Regions from separate parts of the Pseudomonas sp. P39-UII1 genome, predicted to be linked through region 1. Evidence: riboswitches for the same ligand, from Rfam matches in the RefSeq annotation. Region 1 holds a riboswitch; the other holds the start of a gene.
The links. Region 1 has a riboswitch for cobalamin ahead of cobO (cob(I)yrinic acid a,c-diamide adenosyltransferase). Riboswitches for the same ligand answer to the same signal wherever they lie in the genome.
Positions count from the first base shown of each region.

Region 2: it holds a riboswitch for cobalamin, as region 1 does, so the genes downstream of both, cobW (cobalamin biosynthesis protein CobW) here and cobO (cob(I)yrinic acid a,c-diamide adenosyltransferase) in region 1, are expected to answer to the same signal.

Region 1 is NZ_JBDFPP010000027.1:47,750-52,714, forward strand. It holds gene cbiB (adenosylcobinamide-phosphate synthase CbiB) at 1-59, opposite strand, end outside; gene bluB (5,6-dimethylbenzimidazole synthase) at 56-706, opposite strand; gene ABEH27_RS23015 (cobyrinate a,c-diamide synthase) at 703-1,998, opposite strand; gene cobO (cob(I)yrinic acid a,c-diamide adenosyltransferase) at 1,995-2,606, opposite strand; cobalamin riboswitch at 2,727-2,948, opposite strand; gene ABEH27_RS23025 (tartrate dehydrogenase) at 3,032-4,090, opposite strand; gene ABEH27_RS23030 (LysR family transcriptional regulator) at 4,215-4,965, shown strand, end outside.
Region 2 is NZ_JBDFPP010000010.1:63,827-68,791, reverse strand. It holds gene cobM (precorrin-4 C(11)-methyltransferase) at 1-83, opposite strand, end outside; gene ABEH27_RS14735 (cobalamin biosynthesis protein) at 115-525, opposite strand; gene ABEH27_RS14730 (CbtA family protein) at 525-1,235, opposite strand; gene ABEH27_RS14725 (CbtB-domain containing protein) at 1,245-1,430, opposite strand; cobalamin riboswitch at 1,538-1,762, opposite strand; cobalamin riboswitch at 1,942-2,153, shown strand; gene cobW (cobalamin biosynthesis protein CobW) at 2,253-3,323, shown strand; gene cobN (cobaltochelatase subunit CobN) at 3,327-4,965, shown strand, end outside.

The DNA.
Region 1 (4,965 bases):
GGCTCGCCCAGCAACGCATCCAGGGCCACCCCGGCCACGGTCAGCAAGGCCACGCTCATTGGCGCTCTCCCCATTGGTTCTCGAACAGCATGTCACTCAAGGGCCGCTCTTCGGCCCAGTTTTCCATCACCAACATGGGTGCCGGATAAAATTCGGTTACCGGCCCAAGGCACAGTACCGCGACCGGCTTGGCGCCGGCCGGCATGCCCAGCAGCTCGGCCAGTGCCTGGGGCTCGAACAGCGAAACCCAGCCCATGCCAAGGCCTTCGGCACGGGCCGCCAGCCAGAGGTTCTGAATCGCGCAGGCCAGCGAGGCCAGGTCCATTTCCGGTAAGGTTCGGCGGCCGAAAATGTGTGGCTCACGGTTGTCCATCAACGCCGCCACCCACAGTTCGGCGCAATCGTTGATGCCTTCGACCTTGAGCTTCATGAAGGCGTCGGTACGCTCGCCCAAGGCCTCGGCCGTGCGCAACCGCTCCTGCTCTACCAGCGCCTTGATGCGCCCGCGCAGTTCGCCCTGCGTGATGCGAACGAAGCGCCACGGCTGCATCAGGCCAACGCTGGGGGCCTGATGCGCGGCGCCGAGCAGGCGGCCGAGCACCTCGGGGGCCACCGTGCCGCCGGCAAAGTGGCGCATGTCGCGACGCTCGCCGATGGCCCGGTAGACCGCGGCGCGCTCGGCATCACTGAAGGCGTGTTCGCTCATGGCCGCAACAGCGCCGCCGCCGCCTCGGGGTTGGACGGGAAATAAAAGTGCACGTAAGACGCAGTGAGCCGGCCCAGGCGGTAGACCGCTTCGTTACCGCGCCCACCATTGGGGCTCAGGCCCCGGGCAATCGGTTCCAGCGCGGTGCTGGTCAGCGAGTGGTGGTAGGTATGCCCGCGCAGGGTACCCTCGGGCAGCTCGACGGCCTGCAGGGCAAGCGCTGCCAGGCGTTTCTGCATGGTCGCCTCGCCCGGCAGCAGGCCGAGCAGCGCAGCACGTTCACCGGCAACGTCGGTCAAGGCATCGAGCAGGTAGAGCATGCCGCCGCATTCGGCCAGCAGGGGCTTGCCCGCGGCGTGATGGGCACGGATGGCTTCGGTCATCGGCGCGTTGGCAGCCAGGGCATGGTGATGCAGCTCGGGATAGCCGCCCGGCAGGTACAAACTGTCCACATCGGGCAGCGCCTGATCGTGCACAGGCGAGAAGAATGTCAGCTGGGCGCCCAGATCGCGCAGCAGGTCGAGGTTGGCGCCATAGGTGAAGGCAAACGCTTCGTCCTTCGCCACGCCGATGCGCACGCCAGCCAGCGACGCGGCGCAGGGCTGCGGCGAGGGTTCGGCGAAGGCCACCGGCGGCGGCAATGCTGCATCGCAGCTGCTGCCCAGGGCTTGGGCGGCAGCGTCCAGGCGCGCATCCAGGTCATTCAGCTCACTGGCCTGCACCAACCCCAGGTGGCGGCTGGGCAGCTCGATGCCGCGCTCGCGCGACAGCCCGCCGTACCAGCGCAGCCCCTCGGTAAGGCTGCCTTCAAGCAGTTGCGCATGGCGCAGGCTGCCCACCCGGTTGGCCAGCACACCGGCGAACGGCAGGTCGGCCTGGTAGCGCGCCAGGCCCAAGGCCAGGGCGCCAAAGGTCTGGGCCATGGCAGTGCCATCGATCACCGCCAGCACCGGTACGCCGAAGTGGCGGGCCAGGTCGGCGCTGGACGGGGTACCGTCGAACAGCCCCATGACCCCCTCGATCAGGATCAGGTCAGCCTCGCCCGCCGCTTCCCACAGCAGGCGGCGGCTCTCTTCGGCGCCGATCATCCACAGGTCGAGCTGGTACACCGGCGCACCGCTGGCGCGCTCGAGGATCATCGGGTCGAGAAAATCAGGCCCGCACTTGAACACCCGGACTTTACGCCCGAGGTTGCGGTGCAGGCGGGCCAGGGCCGCAGTCACGGTGGTCTTGCCCTGGCCAGAAGCCGGGGCCGCGATCAGTACGGCCGGGCAGTGTCGCGTGTGGCTCACAGTTCGACGCCCTTCTGCGCGCGGATGCCCGCCTGGAACGCATGCTTGAGCATGCCCATCTCGGTGACCGTGTCGGCCAGCTCGATCATTTCCGGCTTGGCCGCGCGGCCCGTGACGATCACATGCTGCATGGGGGGACGCGCCTGGATGTCGCAGAGCACCTGGTCGAGGTCGAGGTAGCCATGCTTGAGCGCGATGTTCAGTTCATCGAGCACCACAAACTGCACGGACGGGTCTTGCAGCAATTGGCGCGAAACCGTCCAAGCCGCTTCGGCGGCGGCGATGTCGCGCTGACGATCCTGGGTTTCCCAGGTAAAGCCCTCGCCCATCACGTGGTAGCGCACCTGCTCGGGGAAGCGCCGGAAGAACAGCTCCTCGCCGGTGCTGTTGCGGCCCTTGATGAACTGCACCACGCCGCACTGCATGCCATGGCCCAAAGCGCGCGCGAGCATGCCGAAGGCCGAGCTGCTCTTGCCCTTGCCGTTGCCGGTAAGTACCAGCAACAGGCCGCATTCGTTTGGGGAATTGGCGATGCGCTCGTCGATGACTGCCTTCTTGCGCTGCATGCGCGCCAGGTGGCGTTCGTCGCGGTCGGTGAGTTCGCTCATGGGGGTACTCCGCAGGCTGACGCCACGCGAAGAAGCGGCGACAGGTCGATAGACAGGCAGGCGGAGAGCGCGCAGGAGCCGTGGCCAGACGCCACGGTGCACCGCGCATCACCCTCCGTGATGCCGTTGGCAGTGACAGGCCGGTCTCCGGGCTTGTGAGCGGGCGTCGGCCCGGCCTGCGCGCCTTCCCGGATGCTGGCATCCAGTGGCCCTGCGCGGCCTTTGACTCACCTACCGTTGCGGGGGCAGCGCCGGACTCGCGCCCTTTATGGCGCCCACCGGCTTCCCAGTTTCACCCCACCCAGACAAGGCTGGCAGGGCACCTGAAACACGCGCGAAGGTTAGAGGGTTGAATGGGGAGCGTCAATCGAACGGGGGTGATTTCACAAAGCCCATCGCCGGTTGCCGACGATGGGCTTTGAGCTTTAGCGACGAATCAGCGCCAACACTGCATCGGTCACTTCACGGGTGGTGGCCTTGCCGCCCAGGTCAGGCGTGTGCAGGCCACTTTCGGTGACCGCTTCGATCGCGGCCATCAGCTCGCGCGCGGCAGCGTGTTCGCCCAGATGCTCAAGCATCATCACCGCGGTCCAGAAGGTAGCGATGGGGTTGGCCACGCCCTTGCCGGTGATATCGAACGCCGAGCCATGGATGGGCTCGAACATCGACGGGAAGTCACGGCCGGGGTTGAGGTTGGCGGTGGGCGCGATGCCCAGGCTGCCGGACAGCGCAGCAGCCAGGTCGGACAGGATGTCGGCATGCAGGTTGGTGGCCACCACCACATCCAGCTGCTCGGGCTTGAGCACCATGGTCGTGGTCACGGCGTCCACCAGCTCGCGGGTGGTGCGCACATCGGGGTAATCCTTGGCCACCTCCTCGAACACCTCGTCCCACAGCACCATGCCATGGCGCTGCGCGTTGGACTTGGTTACCAGGGTCAGGTGTTTTGCCGGGCGAGTGCGGGCCAGCTCGAAAGCGAAGCGGTGGATGCGCTCGACGCCAACGCGGGTGAAGGTCGAGACCTCGGTGGCCACTTCGATCGGCAAGCCCTGGTGGACACGGCCGCCACTGCCGGAGTATTCCCCTTCGGAGTTCTCCCGCACGATCACCCAGTCAATTGCCTTGCCCTTGGCCAGCGGGCTGGTCACCCCTGGCAACACGCGGGCCGGGCGTACATTGGCGAACTGATCGAAGCCCTGGCAGATCGGCAGGCGCAGGCCCCACAGCGACACATGGTCCGGTACTTCCTGGCTGCCCACGGCGCCGAAGAAGATGGCATCGAAGGTTTTCAGCCTTTCCAGGCCGCCCTCGGGAATGTATTGGCCTTCGCGCAGGTAACGCTCCGAGCCCCAATCGAAATGCTCGAAATCGATGCCGAAACTACCGCGCTTGGCAGCCAGTGCCTGCAGTACCTCGACACCCGCGGCGATCACCTCGACACCAATGCCATCACCCGGAATTGCCGCGATCTTGTAGTTGCTCATGCCTCGACTCCCATGCTTGTTGTGGCCCGCCGGGCTTGTGCTGGCGGGTATGAGCCGAGTATATGTAGTGAACCCAGGGCAGCAGTTAACCCTGAATTACCTCTTAAGTAACCATGGGTTAATGATGAATCCAACACAGGACCTGGGCTTCTTTCACCTCCTGGCCAAGCAAGGCAGCCTGGCAGCCACCGCACGCGAGCTAGGCGTCACGCCGCCGGCGGTGAGCAAGCGCCTGGCAGCACTGGAGGCACGCCTGGGCGTGCGCCTGGTCAACCGCACCACCCGCTCCATGAGCCTGACCGCCGAGGGCGAGCTGTACTTCGCTCACGCCGCGCGCATCCTCGTCCAGGTCGATGAAGTGGAACAATTGATCGGCCGCCACCGCGCCGAGCCCAAGGGCTTGATCCGGGTGAACGCCTCGCTGGGTTTTGGCCGCCGCTACATCGGCCCGGCCCTGGCCGACTTCTACGCGCGCTACCCGGACATCGAGGTGCAGCTGGAAATCAGCGACCACCCGCTGGACTTGGCCAGCCACGGCTTCGACCTGGGGATTCGCTTCGGCAGCCTGCCGGACGCCTCTTTCCATGCCCGCAAGATCGCGTCCAACCGCCGCCTGCTGTGCGCTTCACCGCTGTACCTGGAAAAGCACGGCACACCGCTGAAACTGACGGACCTGGCCCAGCACAACTGCATTTTCCTGCGCCAGAATGAATCGCCCTATGGCGTGTGGAGCTTCACCAACGGCGGGCGCACGCAGAACATCAAGGTGCAGGGTGCACTGAGCTGCAACGACGGTGAGGTGGCACTGAACTGGGCGCTGCATGGCCATGGCATCTTGCTGCGCGCCGAGTGGGACATTGCCCGCTACGTGCGTA
Region 2 (4,965 bases), on a different contig from region 1:
GGGCACTGACGGATCAGGCGTTGCCCCTTGACCGTGATCAGCTCGGGGTCGCCGGGGCCGGCGCCGATGAAGTAGACCGTCATGAAGATTCCTTGCAGGTAATGGATGTAGCGATTATCCGCCGCAGGCGAGGGCGAGGGTAGCGGGGCCAAGCGATTGCCGCGTCACCTGGAGCCTGGCATTGCCGTGGTCGAGGTGCGCGAGGGCCAGGGCCGCGCTTTCCGCGACACCCCAGCAGCCGCTGTGGGCGTGGGCCAGCGCAGAGCGATGGCTGAGCAGGGGCTCGAAGGGGTGCAGCTGGCTGGCGGTGAACAGCATCAAGGGTAAGCCGTAACGTTTGGCGAGTTGTTGCAGGCCTGGCTCGTCGGCCTTCAAATCGATGCTGGCAATGCCGCGCAGCGCTGCCAGCGCCAGGCCGTGGCTTTCCAGGGCCTGACGCAGCAGCGTGTCGAGCACGTCCACCGGGCAGCCCCGGCGGCAACCAAAGCCGGCGTACAGGGCCGGCGGTGGGTGCTGGTTTGCCATCAGGCGTGGCTGGAGCGGCGGTACAGCCAGGCGCTGAGCAGGCCCAAGGCCAGCCAGAAGGCGGCATTGGTTACCCAGGATGCGATCTTGAACTGGGTTTCCAGGGCCTCAGGAGCCAGGCTTTGGTGGACGTCGGGTTGCGGAGCACCGATCACGTGGGGGACTGCCAGCAAGACCACGCCGATCACCTTGAATAGCCAATGGCGGGCGAACACCAGCAGCGCCAGCCCCAGCCCGGTGGCGGCAGCGGTGCCGATCCACCAGCTTTGGCGCTGGCCGAGGTCGGCGGCGGCGGTGCCGGGCAGCTCCGGCGGCAGGCCCAGGGTGGGCGCCAGGCAGAACACCGCAAACCCGGCCAGGCCCCAGAGCGCACCGGTGCTGACGCGGTTGGGTTCACGCAGGCTGTAAAGCGCAGCGAGGATCAGGGCAAAACCGACGGCGACGACCAGGTTGCCACCGGTGGTGGACAGGATGCGCTGCCAGCCGTCCTCTGGCGACCAGGCCTCGGCACTGTGTTCATGGCCTGCTGCATGTTCGTGGGCAACGGCCGCTTCGCCGTCATGGCTATGGTGCTCGGCGGCAGGGGCTGCCGATTCGTAGGTTTCCGCCTGGAGGATCAGCGGGGCGACCCAGAAGCTTTGCAGCAGGGTCAGCAGCAACGCTGCAAGCAGGCCGCTGAACCCGGCGGTGCGGGCAATGCGCTTGATCATGGGGCGGTCTCAGTGGCAGGGGAAGGCGGCGCTGTGGCGGGTGTCGTGGGCGGCGTTGTGCACGGCTTCGATGTGCGAGAAGCCGGCGAAGTAAATCAGGCACAGGCCAAGCAGGCTGGCGCCGGCGGCGATGATGACGCGCTGGCTGAGGGTGACGGGGGTGGCGATGGTGTGTTTGGCGCTGGTGGTGGGCATGACGCGTTCCTCTGCTTTGCTTTTTATAGGGGCAACGGGGCACAGGCGAGCGCGACAGCCCCGGGCGTGGATGGCCCAGGGGAATGCGACAGCGCCCGCCCACCGCGGGGTGTTCATGAACGCCAGGCCGGTCTCCGGGCTTGCGAGGAGGAGCAGGGCTCCTGTGAACGCGTCACCTTCCCATGCCGTACTGCTTGGCACAGTGGTCTAGACGCTTCGCTCGCTTACCGTTGCGGGGGCAGCACCGGAGTTGTCGGGCCCTGGTCGAGGGCCTGCGACGCACCGGTTTCCCGTTTCACCCCCGTGGGGGCACCTGAACGCAGGGTGTAAGGAGAGCACGGGGCAGGGGTGGCGTCAATTGGTTGATGGGGTTGGGGGGAGGCGGAGTGGGACGCGAAGGGGGCTCCTTGAATGCCGTGGTGGTGCGCAAATCGAGCGCCGCCCGCGCGGCGCTCGGTCGCCAGGGCGCCACAAATCTCAAGCCATGAGTTGACCACCCGCCACCCCCCGCGTAGCCTTGCCGCTTCGAGGTTCTTCGGCCAAACCGAAGCTAAGACGGGAACGCGGTACAAGCCGCGGCTGCCCCCGCAACTGTAAGTACCGGCAACGGATCGACACAGCCACTGCGCCCAGGCGCGGGAAGGCGTCATCCCGCCAGGCTCTTGTCTGATCAAGGCCTGAACGGTGCAAGCCAGGAGACCTGCCTCGCAACGATTTCGACTTTCAACCGGGCGGGGTGATCCGGTGGCGAACGAGCCCGGCCGGCCTGGCCCGAGGCTTTCGTCCCGCATGCCCGCGCCATCCTGCCAAGGGCAACGCGACATGAAAACACTGGCCAAGCTCCCCGTCACCATCGTCACCGGCTTCCTCGGCTCGGGCAAGACCACCTTGCTCCGGCACATGCTCGACAATGCTCAGGGCCGTCGCATCGCGGTCATCGTCAACGAGTTCGGTGAGCTCGGCATCGACGGCGAAATCCTCAAGCAGTGCAGCATCGGCTGCACCGAGGAAGAGGCCAGCGGCCGTGTCTACGAACTGGCCAACGGCTGCCTGTGCTGCACCGTGCAGGAAGAGTTCTTCCCGGTGATGCGCGAACTCGTGGCCCGCCGCGGCGACCTCGACCACATCCTCATCGAAACCAGCGGCCTGGCCCTGCCAAAACCGTTGGTACAGGCCTTCCAGTGGCCAGAAATCCGTAACGCCTGCACCGTCGACGCGGTAATCACCGTGGTCGACAGCCCGGCCGTGGCCGCTGGCACCTTCGCCGCCTACCCCGACCAGGTCGACGCCCAGCGCAAGCTCGACCCCAACCTGGACCACGAATCGCCGCTGCACGAACTGTTCGCCGATCAGTTGGCCAGTGCCGACCTGGTGGTCCTCAACAAAGCCGACCTGATCGACGCCGAAGGCCTGGCCAAGGTGCGCGCCGAAGTCGCCGAAGAACTGCCGCCTGCGGTCAAGGTGATCGAAGCCAGCAGCGGCCGCCTGCCGCTGGACGTGCTGTTGGGTATTGGCGCTGAGTCGGAAGCGCACATCGATGGCCGTCGCACCCACCATGACGCCCACCATGACGGCGACGACGATCATGATGACCACGACCATGACGCCTTCGATTCCATCTCCATCGACCTGCCGGAAGCCGACGAAGCCCTGCTGCTCGACGCCTTGACCCAGCTGGTAGTGGAGTTCGGCATTCTGCGGGCCAAAGGTTTCGCAGCCATCCCCGGCAAGCCGATGCGCCTGCTGGTCCAGGGCGTGGGCACCCGTTTCGACAAGCACTTCGACCGTGCCTGGCGCGCTGGCGAGCCGCGCATGACCCGCCTGGTACTGATTGGCCAGGACCTCGATGCCGCGCAACTGGAAGCGCGCCTGCGCCAAGCCCTGGGCGCCTGACCCATGCACCTGCTGCGGACCCAGCCCGGCGGCTTCGTGCCGGACGACAGCATCGCCGACCTCGGCCAGACACCCGCCGAGCTGGTGATCCTCTGCAGCGGCGACTCGCACCTGGCACTGCTCGCCGAAACCGCCGAGCAACTGCCAGACGACTTTCCCAGCCTGCGCCTGGCCAACCCCATGCAGGTGCAGAACCATGCTTCGGTCGATCTGTATATCGACGAGGTACTGCGCCATGCCAAGGTAATCCTGGTGTCGTTGCACGGTGGGGTCGGCTATTGGCGCTATGGCGTCGAGCAGTTGGTCGAGCTGACCGCGCGCGGCGTGCAGCTGATTCTGGTGCCGGGTGACGACCGCCCGGACCCTGAGCTGACCGGCCTTGGCACCGTTACCGGTGAACCGGCCGAGCGCCTCTGGCACTACCTGCGCCAGGGCGGCAAGGCCAATGCCGTCAACCTGTTCAAGTGCCTGGCCAACCAGTGGCTGGGCCGCGATTACAGCTGGGACGCGCCGCAGCCGCTGCCGCGCACATCGGTCTATCACCCGGCCAAACCCGCGGCGGCCCTGGAAGACTGGTACGGCGAGTGGCACCCGGACTACCCGGTGGCGCCGCTGCTGTTCTACCGTTCGCACCTGCAGGCGGCAAACACTGCGTTCATCGACGTGTTCTGCGAACGCCTGCAGGCCGCAGGCCTCAACCCGTTGCCGATTGCCGTCGCCAGCCTCAAGGAAAGCGCGTGCCTGGAACAGGTCGAACGCTGGCTGGACGACGTTGGGGCCGAGGTGTTGATCAACACCACAGGTTTTGCCCTGTCCAGCCCGGAGCGCCCCAACCTGCGGCCGTTTCGTCGCGACATCCCGGTGCTGCAGGCGATCTGCGCGCAGGACAACCAACCCGGTTGGGAAGCCAGCGAGCAGGGCCTGGGTGCCCGCGACCTGGCCATGCACATTGCCTTGCCCGAGCTGGACGGGCGCATCATTACTCGCCCGGTGAGCTTCAAGGACATGGCCTGGCGCAGCGAGCGCAGCCAGTCCGACGTGGTCTGCTACCGCGCCCACCCCGAGCGCATGGACTTCGTGGCCGAGCTGGCAAGGCGCTGGGTCGAGCTGGCGCGCCTGCCCAACGGGCAGAAACGCGTGGCGCTGTTGCTGGCCAACTACCCGACCCGTGACGGGCGCATCGGCAATGGCGTCGGGCTCGACACCCCCGCAGCCGCCCTGAACATTCTCAAGGCGCTGCGGGCAGAAGGTTACCCGCTCGACGCACTTCCCGGCAGCGGCACGCAGCTGATTCACCAGTTGCTCGGCGGCGTGACCAACGACCTCGATCACCTCGACCAGCGGCCCTGTGCGCAGAGCTTGAGCCTGGTGGATTATCAGGCCGCCTTCGCGCGCCTGCCCGTCGCCAACCAGCAAGCGGTGCTGGAACGTTGGGGCCCGCCCGAGCAAGACCCGATGTACCGCAGCGGCCGGCTGATGGTGGCCGGCCTGCGTTTTGGCCTGACCTTCGTCGGCATTCAACCTGCGCGCGGTTATCAGGTCGACCCCAGCGCCGTGTACCACGACCCCGACCTGGTGCCGCCGCATGGTTACCTGGCGTTCCATTTCTGGCTACGCCATGCCTTTGCTGCCGATGCGGTCA